2 regions of the Brevundimonas sp. SS2672 genome follow, and region 1 is predicted to be linked to the other one. Evidence: riboswitches for the same ligand, from Rfam matches in the RefSeq annotation. Region 1 holds a riboswitch; the other holds the start of a gene.
The links. A riboswitch is a leader RNA that binds a small molecule or an ion and turns the genes downstream of it on or off. The one in region 1 is predicted to bind glycine.
Positions count from the first base shown of each region.

Region 2: linked by a shared signal. The riboswitch ahead of gcvT (glycine cleavage system aminomethyltransferase GcvT) and the one ahead of AC52GN_RS03965 (TonB-dependent receptor domain-containing protein) in region 1 are both predicted to bind glycine.

Region 1 covers NZ_CM184201.1:804,021-809,752, reverse strand. The annotation lists gene AC52GN_RS03970 (prolyl oligopeptidase family serine peptidase) at 1-1,186, opposite strand, end outside; gene AC52GN_RS03965 (TonB-dependent receptor domain-containing protein) at 1,274-3,886, opposite strand; glycine riboswitch at 4,056-4,136, opposite strand; glycine riboswitch at 4,141-4,225, opposite strand; gene AC52GN_RS03960 (ABC transporter substrate-binding protein) at 4,444-5,499, opposite strand; gene AC52GN_RS03955 (response regulator) at 5,538-5,732, shown strand, end outside.
Region 2 covers NZ_CM184201.1:2,455,776-2,461,507, reverse strand. The annotation lists gene gcvPA (aminomethyl-transferring glycine dehydrogenase subunit GcvPA) at 1-984, opposite strand, end outside; gene gcvH (glycine cleavage system protein GcvH) at 1,101-1,466, opposite strand; gene gcvT (glycine cleavage system aminomethyltransferase GcvT) at 1,600-2,709, opposite strand; glycine riboswitch at 2,870-2,966, opposite strand; gene AC52GN_RS12450 (class 1 fructose-bisphosphatase) at 3,081-4,049, shown strand; gene pncA (bifunctional nicotinamidase/pyrazinamidase) at 4,054-4,683, shown strand; gene AC52GN_RS12440 (adenosine deaminase) at 4,840-5,732, opposite strand, start outside.

The DNA of each region.
Region 1 (5,732 bases):
CGTCGAAGCTCTGGATCTCCACCAACGTCGGTTCGACATTGGCTTTGGGGTCCAGCCCGCCCGTCTCGCTGAACGTCCACTGGCGCACGGCCAGCGTCTTGGGATCGATGGAGAAGGCGTCGCCCGGCACCTGGGCCGAAGACAGGCTGAGACCGATCTCGCCCCAGGGCGCGATCTGGATGGTGTCGCCGAAGCTCCAGTGCAGCACGCCGGCCGGCAGGCCGTCGACCGCCCTCGCCTCTCCGCTCTTCAGATCCAGCACCCGCAGACGGGTGACGCCGGCCTCATTGATCGCATAGGCTGCGAAGGAGCCGTCCGGCGCCAGGGCGTAGTCGGTCACATCCCATTTCGCCTCAAGGCTGATAGGAACGAAGGCGCCGCCCTGGATACGGCCCAGGCGCAGGAAGTCGGAGTCGCGGTTCGAGGTGGCGTAAACGCCGCCGTCAGCGCCGTAGCGCGGATCGACATAGGAGACCTGCGCCTCCGGATCAGTCAGAGCGGTCATCTGGCCTGACGCCAGGTCCAGTTCATAGACTGCCGCGTCATTGATGGACTTGCGGTTCAGGACCAGGGCCTTGCGACCGTCATGCGAGAAGTCGGCGATGTTCCACCCGCCGCCCGAGACCTGAGCCACCAGGCGATCCGATCCGGCGACGCCCGGTTCGACGACATAGAGATCCATGTCCGCGCCGTTGCGGCGGGACGAAGCGTAGCCGACCTTGTGGCCGTCCGGGCTCCAGGCGCCGAACCAGTTACGGCTGCGGCCGTCGGTCAGCAGGCTCAGCCGCCCGTCATGGAGAGTGTAAAGCTGATAGAATTCGTCGCCGCCGTTGTCCTTCTGGACCAACAGCGTCCCATCGGCGGGCGACGGCGCGCCGAACATCACCGGTTCGGCCTCAAAGCTGATCTGGGTGCGGGCCGCGCCGGGCGCGGCGACACGGTGCAGCTGGTCGCTGGCGCCGAAGCGCGTCTTGACCAGCATGGAGCGATCTACAGCGCTCCATCCTAGGAAGGCCGCACGGCGCGCCTCCAGATAGGGCTGAGTCGCCGCAACCAGGGCGTCCGGCACCGGCGGCAGCCCGTCCGCGACAATGGCGGCCGGCTTGGGCGCTTCGGCGAGCACAGGTGCGGCGAAGGCGCTGGCGGCCACGGCGGCGGCCAACACCAGGGGAAGTCGGGAAATCATGAAATCAGGCCCTCTCGGCAAGGGAAGGAGTCGCCGGCTCCCTGGTCAGGGTTGGGGAGCCGGCGACAAGGACACGAAGGCTCAGACCTAGAAGCGAGCCCGCGCGCCGATCGTGACGTAACGGCCAATGACGTCGTAGTAGGGAGAGAACAGCGACCCCACCGGCGGCTGGCGATCGAACAGGTTGGTGGCGTTGGCGTAGAGCTCCACCCCCTGCGCCCCGAAGCGGGTCAGGTCCGCCGTCGCGCCCAGGTCAAAGTAGGTATAGCTGCCGATGTGGTTGTTCACGATCTTGATCGTGCTGTTGTAGTCGCCGGCCGAGATGTAGCGGGCGCGCAGGTTCGCCCCGAACACATCCCCCTTCCAGCCCAGCGAGCCGTTCAGACGCCATTCCGGCACGCCCAGGCCGAAGGAGTAACCCTGAGACTTGACGTACTGGATCTCGCTGACGCCGTCGTTGGTGGTCAGGCTGTTCACCCAGGTTCCGACCAGACGCGCCGTCACCCGACCCGGCGCTTCAGGGAAGAAGCGGTCCAGCGGCGCCGCGTAGGAGATCTCGGCGTCCACGCCGTCGGTCTGGTACTCGGCCAGGTTCACATAGGTGGACATGGTGCGGACCAGGTCGCCCTGGGCGTTGCGTTCGATCTTGCTGCACAGGGCGGTGTTGCCGTTGAAGCAGCGGTTCACCAGGTCCTGCGGCGCGATGGTGGTGATCACATCGTCGATCTTGATGTTGTAGTAGTCGAGCGACATGTTCAGGCCGGGGATCGACGGCGGCGCATAGGTGACGCCGATCGTCAGGGTGTCGGCCGTCTCTGGCGTCAGATCCGGATTGCCGCCGCCGTTGTTCAGCACATAGACGGTCTGGTTCTTGGCCGGATCGTTGATGTTGTTATAGCCGGTCGTCGTCTGGGTGTAGAGCTCCGACAGATTGGCCGAACGGATGTCTCGGGACTGGGTGATGCGGCCTCGGAAACCGGGGAAGAACTCATTGGTCGCCCCCACCTTCCAGGACCAGATCGAGCCGGTCGTGTCGTAATCGGAAATGCGCGCCGCGGCGTTGAACTCCAGATTGTTCAGAACGGGCAGGTCACGAACGACCGGGACCAGAACTTCGGCGAAGGCTTCCTTGACCGAGAACTCGCCCGACATGGCCGAGAAGCTGAAGGTCCGGAAAGCCTTGGCCGCGTCCAGTTCGCCGACGGTCTGGTCGATCGACTCCTTGCGCGCCTCGACGCCAAAGGCGACCGAGACATCACCGGCCGGCAGGGTAAAGGGCTCGCCGCGCAGACTGATCCCCCCGACATCCAGCTTGGTGGTCGAACGCTGTTGCGGCGTGCCGGTCACATAGTCCATGGCCGCCTGGCTGGGCGCGCCCAGACCGAACAGGTTTATCGGCACGCAGCCCGAGTTGGCGTTGGTCAGGGAGACGCGGCAGATCGCCTGCCCCGTCGCCGGATCCAGCACCGAGTCCACCGCCTGGGCGTATTCCGTCCTCAGCAGGAAGCCGGGAGTGTCGATGTTGTTCTCGAACTCTCCATGGCTGTAGTAGGCGCCCCAGCGCCAGGCGCCGCCGCCCAATTCACCGTCCAGCGCCAGGGTGGCTTGCGTCGTGACGCGTTCGAAGTCGATCCGCGGATAGGTCTCGGCGTTGAAGCGGCCCATCGTGAAGCTGGTCTCACCCGCCGCCGTCATGGCGTCACGCACCGCCGTCGGCAGAAAGGCGTTGTCGATGCTGATCTGCAGATCGCCGCGGTTATGGTCGCCGAACCAGATGTAGTCGTTCCACATCTTGGCGTGACGAATATCGGCGGTGAAACGCAGGGTGTCCGTCACGTCATAGGTGGCGCTGGCCATGGCGACGAAGCGCTGCTGGGGCGTGACCAGAGGGCTGAGATCGTCGTTGGACGGCCCTTCGCCGCCCACGGTCGACGTCCCGACCTGCTGGCCGAAATCGAAGTCGCGCAACGAACCATCAGGATTGAAGGCCTTGCCCGACAGCACGCCCGACATGATCAGCCCCCCATAGGCGGCGTTGGCGAAGCCGACGTCCGGCACGGTGACGAAACGACCGGTGCCGTCATTGGTCGACACCTGCCCCCAGCGACCGATGCGCGGGCGTGAAGTCTTCGGCACCACGCCTTCATTGTCGAGGTATTCTGCGCCGATGATAAAATGGCCCCGGCCCTCCAGGAAATCCGTCCCCCAGGCCGCCTCAAAACGCTTCTGCTCCGCGTCGTCGAAGGAGGAGATGCCGTATTCCGCGCCGATCTTGGCGCCGGTGAACCGACGATCGATACCGATGTTGACCACGCCCGCGACGGCGCCCGAGCCCCAAGCCGCCGAAGCGCCGCCAGTGACCACATCCGCGCTGCGCACCAGAATCGACGGAATGCTATTCAGGTCATTCTCGCTCGACACACGGCGGCCGTCGATCAGCACCAGGGTGCGACTGATGCCCAGGCCGCGCAGATCGACCGGCGCGTTGCCTGCGCCCGTGTTGGTGCCGGTGGTCTGCGGCGACGAAGTCGCGCGAAACTGCGGCATGTCGTTAAGGGCCGCTGCAATGTTCGGACGTGCGCCGACCGACAGATCTTCGGCCGTCAGACGCACGGTCGGCGTCGGCGCCTCGAACCCGGCGCGATCGATCCGCGAAGCGATGACAACGATCTCGTCGACCGACGAGGGCCCTTCGTCCACAGGGACATCCTGGGCCATGGCTCCGCCGGCGCACGCGAGAAGCGCCAGGACGCTGCTGCATCCGGTCAAACGAGTATTGAATTTGGACAAGTCGAAGTTCCTCATGGCGACGGCGTCCCCTCCCAAGGACAAGAGACCAGCGGCGACTGACGCGCCTTTTGACCGCCCCCGCTGTCATCGGGCCTGAGAGTTTCGGGTCGCCCCTTGCTCCTTCGGCGAGGCGCACCCGAAGGCCGCCTTCTCTCCAGCGTTTCCCGCGCAGCACGGTCCTTTTGCCTGAGCGTTTCCGGGGCGGTTGCGCCTTCGGCGTCGGAGTTCGATCTCTCCCGCGCTGCAAAACCAGTAGGAAACCGCCTCACAAAGCCTGTCAAATCGACATTTTTGGCAAATTTATTGCTTACTTTATATATACTACGCAAATATACGCTATTATTATCCTTGCTCGACCTAATCGTGCGGCGAGGCGCGGGCCGCCTAGCGGCGCGGTGTCAGAAAGGTGACAGGAAGATGTCAGTAACCGCGCGCGAGAGTTATCCACAGGATTGCGCGATCGCCCATCATGGCGCGAAGGGATCGTCTGGCGCCTGTTCCGCTCCGACCATCGCTGTCCGCCACTGGGCGATCAAGCGCCGACGTCGTAACTGATCGAGGTTGGCCAGAAGACCAGGACCGACACGGATGGACCTCAGCCCGGGAGAAGCGGCGACATCCGCCATATCCACACGAATGGGGCCCGCGCCGGTCCGGCTGATGAGTTCCTGGCCTTCACGCGAGAGAAGGAAGTCCAGAAACAGCCGCGCCGCCGCCGGATGGCTGGCGTTGCGCGGAATAAAAGCGACGCGCGACACGGACAGTCGATAGTCCGACGGCACGATCACCGCCACTTCGTCATGATCCGCAGCAAAGCCGACCGCGAAGGAGCGGTTGACGTTATAAGCGAACACCTTCCGGCCGTCGGCGATCTGGCCCAGCATTCTATGCCCCGATGTATCAAGGCGAGGCGCCGTACGGCCCAAGGCCTCCATCAACCGCCAAGCGTCTGGATAGGCCTGGATATCCGCAGACAACAACATCATGCCGACAGCGCTGCGCTCGACGTCATATAAGGTGGTCCGCTCGGCGAACACCTCGGGCCTCGTACTCAGAAGACGCAGAAGCTCCGCGTGACTGCGTGGCGCCGCGTCCGCTGGCAACAGTCGACGGTTGTAGACGAAAACGATCGGGTCGGCGGTCAAGCCAAAGCCCTGACTCCGCCATATGGCGCCGTCGGGAAGACTGCGACGATGCGGTGAGCGATAGGTCTGGGCGTAGCCGTCATTGACCAGCTTGATCTGCTGATCCATCGCCGAGGACCAGACGAGATCGACCCCCGGTCGCCCCGCATCCGCCGTCGCCTTCACCTCCTCAGCGATCAGCGACGAGTTGCGATCCACGACCTGCACCTTGATCATCGGCCAGCGGTCCTGAAAAGCGTCGATGACCGGCTGCATCATGCTGGTGTTCGTATAGACGACCAGGCCCCCTTCGCGCTGCGCCCTCCAGCGGGTCAGCGGATTTGTGGCAGGCCCGTTCGGTTCGCGAACGCAGGTCGCGGTCGCCGCGACCGCCAGCACGACGAGAAGTCGTATCAAGCTCGCCGGCCAGTTCCACTTTGCGGCGCGCCGCTTTAGGTTCCGCAAAGTCACTCACTCCCACCCAGCCGGTCGCCATGAAAATACTGGTCGTCGAAGATGACAAGGCGCTCAGGCATTCTCTCAAGGCCAGTCTGGAAGCCGCCGGCTTCACCGCCTGCTGTACCGAGTATGGCGCTGAAGCCCTGACCCTGGAGGCGAACGGGGGTTTCGAC
Region 2 (5,732 bases), 1.6 Mb from region 1:
GTTGGTGCAGATGTTCGACGTCGCCTTGTCGCGGCGGATGTGCTGCTCGCGCGTCGACAGGGTCAGGACGAAGCCGCGCCTGCCCTCGGCGTCCACCGTCTCGCCGCAGTAGCGGCCGGGCGTCTGGCGCAGCAGCTTCTCGCGGGTGGCGAACAGGCCGATGTAGGGGCCGCCGAAGTTCAGGGCGTTGCCGATCGACTGACCCTCGGCCGCGACGATGTCGGCGCCCATCTCGCCGGGCGACTTCAGCAGGCCCATCGACACGGCCTCGGTCGTCACCACGATCAGCAGGGCGCCCGCAGCGTGGGCGGCCTCGGCGATCTTCGTCACGTCGGTGGCCGTGCCGAAGACGTTCGGGGTCTGGACGACGACGCAGGCCGTGTCCTTGCCGATGGCGGCGATGACGGCGTCTTCGGCGTCGACGGCGGCGGTCAGGGCTTCAGTCTCGACGCCGACGGCGTGGACCACGGTCTCGGTCGCCTTGACGTAGTGCGGGTGGACCCCGCCCGAGATGACGGCCTTGTTGCGGCGGGTCACGCGGGTGGCCATCAGCACGCCCTCGGCCATCGCCGTCGACCCATCGTAGAGCGAGGCGTTGGCGACTTCCATGCCGGTCAGGTTGGCGACCTGGGTCTGGAACTCGTAGAGATATTGCAGGGTCCCTTGCGCGATTTCCGGCTGATAGGGGGTGTAGCTGGTCAGGAACTCCGACCGCTGGATTACGTGATCGACCGTGGCCGGGACGTGGTGCTTGTAGGCCCCGGCGCCGCAGAAGAAGGGCACGGTTCCGGCCGTGGCGTTCTTGCTCGCCATGGTCGAGAGGGCGCGTTCGACCTCCAGCTCGCCCGCCACGCGGGGCAGGTCGACGAAGCCGTCGCGGCGCGCGGCCTGCGGCACGTCGATGAACAGGTCGTCGATGGATTTGGCGCCGATGGCGGCCAGCATGGCCTCACGGTCGTCGGGCGTCAGGGGGAGGTAGCGCATTCTATATTCCGCTCATCCCCGCGGAAGCGGGGACCCAGGTTTAAGCTTCAAACACCGCTGCTTGACCCCAAGGAACTGGGTCCCCGCTTCCGCGGGGATGAGCGGAGAGGGAGACCTTACAGGGTGGTCAGATATTCGTCGTAGGCGGCGCGGTCCATCAGGCCGTCCAGCACCGAGGCGTCGGACACCTTGATCTTGGCGAACCAGCCTTCGCCTTCGGGATCGGCGTTGACGGTTTCCGGGGCGTCGGCCAGGGCGGCGTTGCCCTCGATCACTTCGCCCGCGATGGGGGCGTAGACGTCCGAGGCGGCCTTGACCGATTCCACGACGGCGAAGCTGTCGCCGACCGAGACGGTCTTGCCGGCTTCCGGCGTCTCGACGAACACCACGTCGCCCAGGGCGTCAGCGGCGTGCTTGGAGATGCCGACCGTGGCGACGTCGCCGTCGAGGCGAACCCACTCGTGATCCTTGGTGAACTTCATCTTGGTCTTCCCTTTTGTCGTCATCCTCGGGTTTGACCCGAGGATCGAGCCCTGGAGCGGGCGGTTGGTCTAGAACTTCCAGCGTCGAGCGGCGGACCGCCCGGCCCTCGGGGCGAGCCCGAGGGTGACGGTCTTATTTCGGCTTGCGGTAGTAGCGGGTCGCCACGAAAGGCGTGGCGACGACTTCGGCGGCGGCGGGGCGGCCGCGCACCAGAACCTTCAGTTCCGCGCCCAACTCGGCGAAGGCCGGCGGCACATAGCCCATGGCGATGTTGTGTCCCAGCGTCGGCGAGGGGCCGCCCGAGGTGACCTTGCCGATCACGGCGCCGTCCATGTCGGCGATCTCGGCGCCTTCGCGGGCGGGAGCGCCTTCCTTGACGTGCAGGCCGACGCGGACGCGGGCCGGGCCGTCGGCCAGTTGTTTCAGAATGGTCTCGGCGCCGGCGAAGTCGGCGCGTTCCTTGCGCGACTTGGACAGGGCGAAGGTCAGCCCCGCCTCGACCGGGGTGATCGTTGCGTCGACATCGTGGCCGTGCAGCGGCAGACCGGCTTCCAGACGCAAGGAGTCGCGCGCGCCCAGGCCGACCGGCTTCACCCGCGCGTCCGACAGCAGCAGGCCCCACACGCGCTCTGCGGCGGCGGCCGGAACTGAAATCTCATAGCCGTCCTCACCGGTGTAGCCCGAGCGCGAGACGATGCAGTCCTCGTCGAACAGGCGGATGGCGCGGCAGTCCATGAAGCCCATGTCGGCCAGTTCCGCCGAATGGGCGGCCATGACGGCGGCCGCTTCAGGCCCCTGAATGGCCAGCAGGGCGCGGTCCAGCACCTCCAGCTTGGCGTCGCCCGACAGATGGGCGTTCAGGAAGGCGAAGTCGGCGTCCTTATTGCCCGCGTTGACGACGATGTAGAGGCCGTCCTCGAACGGCTTGCCCGCCATCAGATCGTCCATGACGCCGCCCTGTTCGTTCAGCAGCAGGGTGTATTTCTGCTTGCCGGGCTTCACGATCGCATAGTCGCCGGGGACGAAGCGCTCGAACTGCGCGATGGCGTCGGCGCCGGTGATGCGCGCCTGGCCCATGTGGGAGACATCGAACAGGCCGGCGTGCTCGCGGGTCCAGCGGTGCTCGGCCAGCACGCCTTCATACTGGACCGGCATGTCATAGCCGCCGAAGCCGACCATGCGGGCGCCAAGCGCGCGATGCGCGGCGTTGAGGGGGGTAGTCTTAAGGGCCTGATCGCTCATGGCGTCGCCTCCGGGTCGCAGGTTGCGGCGATAGCTTCGCCGTCGTTGCGCCCCCGCTGTCCTGAAGCCTGAGAGATTCCGACCGTTCCCGAAAAGGTTCGGCCTTGCTCCGTCGGCGCGCGTCGGGACCCTCCGTCCTTCGGCGACTTTCCAGCGTCCGTGCGCTTTCGCGGTCCTTTTGCCTGAGCGTTTCCGGGGCGGTTGCGCCTTCGGCTCCGGGCGCCGCGAACGGACCCGATCTCTCCCGCGAGAGCGTTCGACCTAAGGCCCCGACTCCGGCGCAGAGTCAAGCGGCGCCGGACTTGCCGCCGTCGATCCTAAGGGCCATGAGGGGCGGAACCGCGCTTCGCCCACAGGATTTGAAGGACGTCATGACCGCCCGCACCGATCTCGCCGCCCACCTCGCCTCCCTCGACCTGCCGCAGGGTCTGGTCGAGACGCTGACGACGGCGGCCGCCGCCTGTGTCGAGATCCGCCAGGTGGTGGCGGGCGGCGCCCTGGTCGGCGCCCTGGGCGCGTCGGGCGCCGTCAATGTGCAGGACGAAGAGCAGAAGAAGCTCGACGTCATCGCCGACGACATCCTGACTGACGCCCTGTTGGCCTGCCCGGCCGTGGCGGGGGTGGCGTCCGAGGAAAAGGACACGATGCAGCCCTCGGCGAACGCGGCGGGCGAATATCTGGTGCTGTTCGATCCGCTGGACGGCTCGTCCAACATCGACATCAATGCCCCGGTCGGCACCATCGTCTCGGTGCTGAAGGCGCCGTCGGCCCAGCCGAGCGAGGCCGACTTCCTGCAATCGGGCCGCCATCAGGTCGCGGCGCTCTACGCCGTCTACGCCGGTCAGGCCATGCTGGTGCTGACGACGGGCAAGGGCGTGGCGGGCTTCACCCTGGCGCCGGACGGCCGCTGGCTGATGACGCATGAGGACGTGCGCATTCCGGCCGATACGAAGGAATTCGCCATCAACATGTCGAACCAGCGCCACTGGGCCGAGAGCGTCCAGCGCTATGTCGACGGCTGCCTGAAGGGCGCCGAGGGGCCGCGCGGCAAGAACTTCAACATGCGCTGGGTCGCCGCCATGGTGGCCGACGTGCACCGCATCCTGATGCGCGGCGGCGTCTTCCTCTATCCGTGGGACAAGCGCGAGCCGAACAAGCCGGGCAAGCTGCGCCTGATGTATGAGGGCAACCCCATGTCCTTCCTGGTCGAACAGGCGGGCGGCAAGTCCACCACCGACGGCAAACAGGCCATCATGGACGTGACCCCGACCGAGCTGCACCAGCGGGTGCCGGTCGTGCTCGGCTCGGCCAACGAAGTCGACCAGATCGCGGCGGCCTGACGCCATGCAGATCGCCGCCACAGATGCGCTCCTTGTCATCGACGCCCAGAACGATTTCTGCGAGGGCGGCGCCCTGGCGGTTCAGGGCGGGGCGGCGATCATGCCCCTGATCAATCGGCTGGCCGAGCGGTTCGCCGCCGTCATCGCCACCCAGGACTGGCACACGCCGGACCAGATCAGCTTCGCCTCCAACCACGCGGGCGCGGCGCCCTTCACGCAGATTGAGGTCGCCTACGGGCCTCAGATGCTGTGGCCGGATCACTGCGTGCAGGGCACGCCGGGGGCGGATTTCCACCCCGACGCGGCGCCTGCCGTGACCAAGGCGCTGGCCATGGTCCGCAAGGGCTACAACCCGGCGGTCGATTCCTATTCCGGCTTCTATGAGAACGACCACAGGACGGCGACGGGTCTGGCGGGCCTGCTGCGCGATCTGGGGGTGAAGCGCGTCTTCCTGTGCGGCCTGGCCTATGACTACTGCGTGCGCTTCACCGCCGAGGACGCGGTGCGCGAGGGCTTTGAGGCCGTGGTCATCGAAGACGCCTGTCGCGCCATCGCCCCGGACACGGCGGCGGCGGCCAAGGCCGGGTTTGCGACGCTGGGCGTGGCGGAGATCGAGGCCGATCGTCTTTTCTAGCCGCCCCGCTTCCCATTCCGCTCATCCCGGCGGACTCCGGGATCCAGTTCTTTGGTGACAGGCATCGCCGATGCCGACGGGCATCCTGTGCCGTGGAGCGCGTTGCTCTCACTGGATCCCGGCGTCCGCCGGGATGAGCGGTAGAGTGGAGCCAGCTCAGTTCGCCGCCGCGTAGGCCTCGACCTCGGCGATCCGTGCGGCCTTGTCGGCGTCGCTGAGGAAACTGCCCTCAAAGCTGTTCTTCGCCAGTTGCACGACCTGTTCGCGTGTGAGGCCGACCGCCTTGGCCAGTTCGATATAGTTCGCGTTCACATAGCCGCCGAAATAGGACGGATCGTCCGAGTTCAGGGTGACGTGCAGACCCCGACGCAGCATCTCGGGGACCGAGTGGTCCTTCAGATCCCTGACCACGCGCAGCTTCAGGTTCGACAGGGGGCAGACGGTCAGCGTCATCTGCTCGGCGGCCAGACGGGCGATCAGGGCCTCGTCCTCCATCGAGCGGTTGCCGTGGTCCATGCGGTCGATGTGCAGCAGGTCCAGGGCCTCGCGCACGTATTCGGGCGGACCTTCCTCGCCGGCGTGGGCGCACAGCTTCAGGCCCAGGTCGCGCGCGGCGGCGAAGACGCGCTGGAATTTCGACGGCGGGTGACCGACCTCGGACGAATCCAGTCCGACGCCGATGAAGTGATGAAGATAGGGCTCGGCGGCCTCCAGCGTGGCGAAGGCTTCGTCCTCGCTGAGGTGGCGCAGGAAGCTGAGGATCAGGCCGCTGGTGACGCCCAGCTCATTCTTCGCCCGGTCCATGCCCGCGATCAGGCCCTCGACCACGACGGCGAAGGGCACGCCCCGGTCGGTGTGGGTCTGGGGGTCGAAGAAGATCTCGGCGTGGCGGACGTTGTCGGCGGCGGCGCGCTGGAAATAGGCGAAGGCCAGGTCCTCGAAGTCCTGACGCGTCAGCAGCACGGCCGCGCCCGCGTAATAGATGTCGAGGAAGTCCTGCAGGTTCGAGAAGTCATAGGCCGCGCGCACGGCCTCGACGCTGTCATAGG